4 regions of the Pseudoalteromonas sp. Angola-30 genome follow, and region 4 is predicted to be linked to each of the others. Evidence: predicted binding sites of a transcription regulator. Region 4 holds the regulator's gene; each other region holds the start of a gene.
The links. Region 4 encodes MetJ, which represses methionine synthesis genes. Its sites were predicted from a motif close to TAGACGTCTAGACGTCTA; they were not measured.
Positions count from the first base shown of each region.

Region 1 (2,211 bases), on a different contig from region 4:
CGCTGATAGAGGTAGGCTCTGCCACACCAATTGCGTAAGATACTTGTAGCTCACACTTATCAGCAAGGCCTGCAGCCACTACGTTTTTAGCTACGTAACGTGCAGCGTATGCAGCTGAGCGGTCAACTTTTGATGGATCTTTACCTGAGAAAGCACCACCACCGTGACGTGCCATACCACCGTATGTATCTACGATGATTTTACGACCTGTTAAACCACAGTCGCCCATTGGTCCGCCAATTACAAAGCGACCTGTTGGGTTAATGAAAAATTTAGTCGCGCTAGTAATAAGCTCGGCAGGAAGTACTGGCTTTATGATGGTTTCCATCACGGCTTCTACTAAGTCATTTTGCGAAATTTCTTCTGCGTGCTGAGTAGAAAGTACAACTGCATCAATACCTACTGGCTTGCCGTTTTCGTATGCAAAAGTTACTTGAGATTTTGCATCTGGGCGTAACCAGTTAAGCTCGCCGCTTTTACGTACTTGCGCTTGGCGCTGTACTAAACGGTGTGAGTAAGTAATTGGCGCAGGCATTAGTACTTCTGTTTCGTTACATGCATAACCAAACATTAAGCCTTGGTCGCCAGCACCTTGTTCTTCTGGGCTAGTACGGTCAACACCTTGGTTAATATCAGGAGACTGCTTACCAATAGTGTTTAAAATTGCACACGAGTCTGCATCGAAACCCATGTCTGAATGCGTGTAGCCAATTTCACGTACTGTTTTACGTGTAATTTCTTCAATATCAACCCATGCGCTAGTGGTAATTTCACCACCAACCATAACCATACCGGTTTTTACGTAAGTTTCGCACGCAACACGGGCATGAGAGTCTTGCTCTAGGATAGCATCAAGTACCGCATCAGAGATTTGATCGGCGATTTTATCCGGATGACCTTCAGAAACAGATTCAGAAGTAAATAAATGTTTTGCCATTGTATTTCTGCTCACAAATATTGCGCTTCACAAACGTCGGTATTAGCGCTAAAAAATTAAGGGGCGTATTTTATCTAAAACAAAACACCTTGCATAGTGTTTTTACGCCTAGACGTCTAAATAAAATGAGTAATAACTTTTTGGTCTTAAAAAATATTCATAATAGCCCATTTTTATGGGGTTTTTAATTGCACACTGCACCCACATTAAGTAAGAATGGTTGCTATAACAGCTCTTAAGTTACTTAAGGGTATTAACGAACACATAAGTACCCGCGCAAATACACATAAAGGTAGGAGAATTCATGCCATCTCGCAAAGAACTTGCAAATGCTATTCGCGTCTTGTCAATGGACGCAGTACAAAAGGCCAAATCTGGCCACCCTGGAGCCCCAATGGGCATGGCCGATATCGCAGAAGTATTATGGCGCGATTATCTAAAGCATAATCCAACTAATCCAGAGTGGGCTGACCGTGACAGATTTATTCTTTCAAATGGCCACGGTTCAATGCTTATCTATTCTCTATTGCACCTAACTGGTTACGACTTACCACTTGATGAAATTAAAAACTTCCGTCAAATGCATTCTAAAACGCCAGGCCACCCTGAGTACGGTTATGCACCAGGAATTGAAACTACTACGGGCCCACTAGGTCAGGGGATCACAAATGCGGTAGGTATGGCGATTGCTGAAAAAGCGCTTGCTGCACAATTTAACCGTGAAGGCCACGACATTGTTGATCACTACACATATGCATTTATGGGTGACGGTTGTTTAATGGAAGGTATTTCTCATGAAGCATGTTCACTTGCTGGCACATTAGGCCTTGGCAAGTTAGTGGCTTTTTGGGATGACAACGGTATTTCAATCGATGGTGAAGTTGAAGGTTGGTTTAGCGACGATACACCAGCACGATTTAAAGCGTACGGCTGGCATGTAATAAGTGACGTTGATGGCCACGACAGCGATGCTGTTAGTGCTGCAATAGCAGAGGCTCAAAGTGTTACCGACAAACCATCACTAATTTGTTGTAAAACAGTGATTGGTTACGGTTCACCTAATAAATCTGGTAGCCACGATTGTCACGGCGCGCCATTAGGTGATGACGAAATTACAGCGTCTCGCGAATTTTTAGGCTGGTCTGGCGGTGCATTTGAAATCCCTGATGATATTTACGCACAGTGGGATAGCAAAGAAAAGGGTCAACAGCTTGAATCTAGCTGGGACGAAAAATTTGCAGCATACGCAAAGGCATACCCAGAGCTTGCAGCTG
Region 1 is NZ_JAQREI010000006.1:114,722-116,932, forward strand. Features, by position in the region: gene metK (methionine adenosyltransferase) at 1-937, opposite strand, end outside; gene tkt (transketolase) at 1,242-2,211, shown strand, end outside.
Region 1: metK (methionine adenosyltransferase) is a predicted target of MetJ. The motif match lies at 1,039-1,056, and genes of this name have one in related genera.

Region 2 (2,211 bases), on a different contig from region 4:
TAACGGTCATGCGTTACCGCCACAACAGTGCCTTCGTAATCATGTAAGAAGCGCTCAAGCCAAGCAACCGACTCAGCATCTAAGTGGTTAGTAGGCTCATCGAGAATAAGCATATCTGGCTTTTCGAGTAATAAACGACAAATAGCAACACGGCGGCGCTCACCACCTGAAAGGTGCTCAATTTTAGCATCCCATTCAGGTAAGCGAAGTGCATCGGCTGCGCGTTCTAAAACGTTATCGATGTTGTGACCATCGTGCGCTTGAATAATCGCTTCAAGCTCACCTTGCTCTTTTGCTAGGGCGTCAAAGTCAGCGTCTTCCATTGCGTACTCGTTGTACACTTCGTCAAGGCGATTAAGGGCATGTTTTACTTCGCCAACAGCTTCTTCAACTATTTCGCGTACTGTTTTGCTTTCATCCAGTACTGGCTCTTGCGGTAAGTAACCAATTTTAGTACCAGGTTGAGGGCGAGCTTCACCTTCAAAGTCTTGATCAACACCGGCCATAATGCGAAGTAATGTAGATTTACCAGCACCATTTAAACCTAGCACACCAATTTTAGCGCCAGGGAAAAAGTGCAACGAAATATCTTTTAAAATTGTGCGCTTAGGTGGCACAACTTTAGATACTCGACTCATCGAGAATATAAACTTATCAGGTAAAACCATGGAGGAAAGCCTTCAAATAATAAAAATTTCAATGTTGTATTGTAGTGGCTCACGGGTGAAACAGTCAACGAATGGCGGGTTTTAAAGCGCTAATGGCTGCAGGTTGATAAAGTATAAAATCATGAATAAATTTCATTTAGACATCTATACATCTAGAGGTTGATATTTTTAGCATACTGTTCATAATGAGAGCGTATAAATTCTCGGTTTTTATGAGTAGGAGTAAAAAATATGCCAATTACAGTGAAAGACGAGCTACCGGCTATTGCCCGTTTACGTGAAGAAAACGTGTTTGTAATGCCAAAAAGTCGCGCAAAAACGCAAGAAATTCGTCCTATGCGTTTGGCTATTTTAAATTTAATGCCTAATAAAGTAGAAACCGAAGTGCAGTTTATTCGTTTGCTTGCCAATTCTCCTTTGCAAGTAAATGTAGAGCTATTACGCCTAGATACACACCGTAGCAGTAGCAACTCAGAAGAGCACCTAGATACCTTTTATCGTTATTTTTCAGAAGTGAAAGACAATAACTACGATGCGTTAATTGTTACCGGCGCGCCACTCGCACACCTTGAATACGACGATGTTGCGTACTGGGATGAGCTAAAAGTGATTATTGATTGGGCAGAGCAGCACGTTACCTCTACGCTGTTTTCATGCTGGGCGGCGCATGCCGCGTTGTATCATCGTTACAATTTAAAACGCGATTTAAAAGAAGATAAACTTTGTGGTGTGTTTACTCACCAGTGTTACTTTGATCACGGAGCACTTACTCGTGGCTTTGACGATACCTTTTTAGTGCCTCACTCACGTTATGGCCACATAGATATAAATAAAATTAATGCCTGCGACGATATAGTCGTGCTAGCTGGCTCTGAAAAAGTAGGCGCTTACTTAATGAAAAATAAGTCGGGCAGCCAAGTGTTTATAACCGGCCACCCAGAATATGATGCCGACACATTAAAAGCAGAGTACGAGCGCGATTTACAAAAAAGTCCTGATGCGCCAAAACCCGAAAACTATTTTCCAGATAACGATGCAAGTAAAAAGCCGTCAAAAACGTGGCAAAGCCATGCTTTTTTGCTGTTTTCGAACTGGTTAAATTACTACGTGTACCAAACGACCCCTTATGATATTAATTTAGTTAGCCAAGATGTGAGGACTAACAACTATGCCGAATAACGTGCAAAACAATAATAAACACAGCGAATTAAGCGCTGCATTAAAAGAGCGTATTTTAATTTTAGATGGCGCCATGGGCACCATGATCCAAACTCACAAGCTTGAAGAAGAAGACTACCGAGGCGAGCGCTTTAAAGACTGGCACGTACTAATTAAAGGCAATAACGATTTATTAAGCCTTACAAAACCTGAGTTAATTGCCAATATACACCGCAGTTTTTTAGCCGCCGGTGCAGACATTATTGAAACCAATACCTTTAACTCAACCACCATTTCGATGGAAGATTACGACATGGCAAGCATAAGCCGTGAAGTAAACCTAGAGTCGGCCAAACTCGCACGCGCAATATGTGACGAGTTCACC
Region 2 is NZ_JAQREI010000003.1:69,250-71,460, forward strand. Features, by position in the region: gene ettA (energy-dependent translational throttle protein EttA) at 1-668, opposite strand, end outside; gene metA (homoserine O-acetyltransferase MetA) at 900-1,847, shown strand; gene PSH54_RS05640 (homocysteine S-methyltransferase family protein) at 1,837-2,211, shown strand, end outside.
Region 2: metA (homoserine O-acetyltransferase MetA) is a predicted target of MetJ. The motif match lies at 806-823, and genes of this name have one in related genera.

Region 3 (2,211 bases), on a different contig from region 4:
AGGCTCCCATGCAGCCCCTTTGTAAGATACAAGCAACCAATGACCAGGCAAACCTTCGTTTTTCTCATGTACATATTTAGGTGCTTGTTGTGCAGGCTCGGCTTTTATATCGGCAACGTAATCGCCTTTTTCCCAGCCACCCCAATGTTTTTTAACCATAGCCATTGTAGCTTGTGGGTCAACATCGCCCACAATCACTAGCGATACATATTCAGGCTTATAAAACTTATCAAAAAATTCTTTACCGTAAGCCATTTGATCTGGCATGGCTTCTATATCTTCAAAAAAGCCCATGGTGGTATGTTTATAAGTGTGCGTATCAAACGCTTCTTCGCGTACTGCGCTCAATAACTTACGAATTGGGCTGGCGTTATTTTTTAAATATTCCCCTTTAACCGTTAGCGCTTCGGTTCTAAATTGCTCTTCGGTGTAGGTTAAGTTTTGAAAAATATCGGCTTCAATTTCAAGTACTTTATCAAGGTGCTGCTTTGAAAAGTTTAAATGGTAGTTTGTGTAATCGTTAGTGGTGTAAGCACGGTTATCGACCCCTGCATTTTTAAATATGGCAGTGTATTCCTCTTGCGGAAATTTTTTAGAGCCTTTAAACATCATGTGCTCAAAAAAGTGAGCAAAACCGGTTTTACCTGCTTTTACTTCATTACGTGAGCCAACCGATACCGGAATTTGCAGCGAGACGACATCGGGGTAATCGGTTTTAACAACCATTACACGTAAGCCGTTATCAAGCTCTTCGATTAAGTACTCTTGCGAAAATACACGTTCGTCAGCTTTTGTTGTTTGCTGTTGTTGTGCCGTTTGGGTGTTTTCGCTTTGCTGTGTTGCGCAGCCTGTTAGTGCCAGCGATACCGCTAAGCTTGTTGCTAGTAATTTAAATTTCATTGTTGTCCCTTTTTAAATTGAGCAAATTTGTTATTAGGTTTAATGCTAACTCGCTTAGATTATGCCCCAAAGCCACTAAATATAAGAGCCCATCGGCTATTTATAATGTAAACAACTGTGTCAATTCCCTATTTTAAAAACATTTAAGTATGAAAAAAACTCAAGTTGATTGAAAAACTTTCATTAAATAAATCTATCTAGACGTCTAAATGGCTGTTATATTGAATTACATACATTGGACTAAGCTGGAATGAGGATTATGGCTTTATCACTACAAGAAAAAATAGAAGACACCAATCAAGGTGTTTATCTTATTGGTACTACTCCACCTAAAATTGGTACTGATAAAGCGCAACTAAAAATCATTGCAGAAAAACTACTTGCTCGCTTACACGAAATTGAATACGACGGCGTGATAATTTACGACATTCAAGATGAAAGTAGCCGTACAGATAAAGCACGCCCATTTCCGTTTAAACAAACTGTAGACCCACGTGAATACAGCCACTTACTACGTAATTTATCTGCTCCAGATGTCATTACTTACAAAAGTGTGGCACAACGTGGTGTAGAGGAATTTAAAGGCTGGTTGGATGAAACTAAAAACGACTACGATTTAAAAAATGTCGTTTTAGTGGGTAGCCCCTCATCGGTAGGTGATATAAAACTAAGCTTGCCCGATGCCTATAAAACGCTTGCAGAGCAAAGTGATGACTTCTTTTTAGGGGGCGTCACCATTGCTGAGCGACATTCAAGTAAGCGAAATGAGCACGAACGCCTTATAGAAAAAACAGCACAAGGTTGTCAGTTTTTTATATCGCAAGCGGTTTACGACGCGCAAGCAACTATAGAGCTAATAACAAGTTATGCGCGTACCTGTAAAGCACAAGGTATTACACCAAAACGGATTATTTTAACGTTTACGCCATGCGGTGGCGATAAAACCTTAGAGTTTATGCAATGGTTGGGTATCTCAGTGCCAGAGGCCACTAAATGGCGCATGCTTGATGCAGACAATACCTTAAGTGAATCTGTACGTATTTGCCGAGAAAATCTCGACCTAATACTCAAAAGTTGTGCGCACCTAGATGTGCCACTGGGCTTAAATATTGAAAGCTTAACAAACCGTAAAGAAGAAATTGACGCATCAATAAACTTATACCGTTTATTAAAAGCCATTATGGAATTAAACCTAGCCGAAAAACAAATCGCTTAAAGCCTAATTATCCCCGTTTATAGCAAGCCTAATGGCTTGCTTTTTTGTTGCTATGTTTAAGTGTATTACTTTTATTATTATGCTTTTTTAGCCAA
Region 3 is NZ_JAQREI010000006.1:73,356-75,566, reverse strand. Features, by position in the region: gene PSH54_RS09970 (M16 family metallopeptidase) at 1-900, opposite strand, end outside; gene PSH54_RS09965 (methylenetetrahydrofolate reductase) at 1,160-2,116, shown strand; gene PSH54_RS09960 (sensor domain-containing diguanylate cyclase) at 2,194-2,211, opposite strand, start outside.
Region 3: PSH54_RS09965 (methylenetetrahydrofolate reductase) is a predicted target of MetJ. The motif match lies at 1,099-1,116, and genes of this name have one in related genera.

Region 4 (2,211 bases):
AACTGCACCGCCTACAACATCAGAATGGCCGTTTATATATTTAGTGGTTGAGTGCACAACAATGTCTACGCCAAACTTAATTGGGTTTTGTAATGCCGGTGATAAAAAGGTGTTATCGGCGGCCACTAATGCACCGCACTGTTTTGCTATATCCGTCACGGCTTTAATATCAGTTAGGCGCAGCACAGGGTTACTTGGTGTTTCTATCCAAATTAATTTAGGTTTAATGGTTAAAATTTGTTCTAGGCTTTCTGGTTTAGTTAAATCAAGCACTTTAAGTTTAAGCAAGCCGCGCTTTTCTAACGACGTAAATAAACGGTAGCTGCCGCCATAACAATCGTGAGGAATAACCAATGTATCATCGTTATTTAATAACTGTGTGGCTAAGTGCACTGCTGCCATGCCCGTAGCAGTAATAATTCCGCGTGCGCCACCTTCAAGCTCTGCTAGAGTGTCAGCTAAAATATCGCGATTAGGATTACCACTGCGTCCATAGTCGTATGCGCGCTTAGTATCAAAACCGGCAAACGAATAAGTCGTCGATAAATAAATTGGCGGTACAACGGCGCCATGATGTTTATCGGCATCAACCCCATTTCGTACAGCAATGGTTGCTTTGTTTTTTTCGCTCATATTCGTCACCTGATTAATTTGGATGTTTAGACGTCTAAAAGAGTAAGTTATCCATTATAATAAGTCAAAGCTTTTAAAGCTCTAGATGGCTAAAAATAACAGATGTGTAAAACTTCAATGAGGCTGTGTTTACTATTACAGCCAGCTTATTAAGATAGATTGCTATCTATTATTTGACTATCTTTTTTAAAACGATAGAATTTCACGCATATTTACACGCTTTTTACGCCGTGTGAGAAATTAATAATCTGAGGCAACGATACATCTTATGGCTAAATGGAATGGTGAGTATATTCACCCATACGCAGAACACGGGAAAAAATCAGAGCAAGTTAAAAAGATCACCGTTTCGATCCCGCTAAATGTATTAAAAGTATTAACTGATGAGCGTACACGTCGTCAAATAAACAACCTGCGTCATGCAACAAACAGCGAGTTACTATGCGAAGCGTTTTTGCATGCCTTTACAGGCCAGCCATTACCTAATGATGATGACCTACGTAAAGATAACGCAGAAAAAGTACCTGAAGAAGTTAAAAAAATAATGCAAGAAATGGGTTTAGAAGTGCCTATTTTAGACGAAGAATAAAACGTCTTTTTAAACAAAAAAACCTCAGCATGCTGAGGTTTTTTTGTTTAAGCGCTATATATTACGCCATATAATTTTCCGGTAAGTCAATTTGTGCCACGCCCGATTCAACAGCAGCAATAGCAACCGCCTTGGCTATACGTGGTAATAAACGCGGGTCCATCGGTTTAGGAATAATGTAGTCTGCACCAAATTCGAGCTTTTCTACACCCGCTGCTTTTAATACTTGCTCAGGCACTGGCTCTTTAGCAATACTACGAATAGCTTCAACAGCGGCTATTTTCATTTCATCGTTAATTGCGCTTGCACGTACATCAAGTGCACCACGGAAAATAAACGGGAAACATAAAACATTATTAACTTGGTTAGGGAAATCAGAACGCCCCGTTGCCATAATTAAGTCTTTACGTGCACTGTGCGCAAGCTCAGGTGCAATTTCAGGATCTGGATTTGAACATGCAAACACCACTGGCTTATCAGCCATTAGTTTTAGATCTTCAGGTGCAAGTAAGTTAGGACCCGATACACCTACAAACACATCAGCATCAGCAATTACATCTTGTAGAGTACGCTTATCTGTATTGTTAGCAAAAAGCTGTTTGTATTCGTTTAAGTCATCGCGGCGAGTATGAATAACCCCTTTGCGGTCTAGCATATAAATATGTTCGCGCAGTGCACCACACTTAATTAACAGCTCCATACAAGCAACCGCTGCAGCGCCTGCACCTAAACATACAATAATGGCATCTTCTATTGATTTGCCCTGCACTTCTAAGGCGTTAAGCATACCTGCCGCAGTTACTATAGCGGTACCGTGTTGGTCATCATGAAAAACCGGAATACTGCAACGCTCAATAAGTGCTTTTTCAATTTCAAAACACTCTGGCGCTTTAATATCTTCTAAGTTAATACCACCAAACGTGTCGGCAATATTAGCCACTGTATTTATAAAGTCTTCGGTGGTGCGATGCTTAACTTCAATATCAATA
Region 4 is NZ_JAQREI010000002.1:66,939-69,149, reverse strand. Features, by position in the region: gene metB (cystathionine gamma-synthase) at 1-633, opposite strand, end outside; gene metJ (met regulon transcriptional regulator MetJ) at 902-1,222, shown strand; gene PSH54_RS03250 (malic enzyme-like NAD(P)-binding protein) at 1,284-2,211, opposite strand, start outside.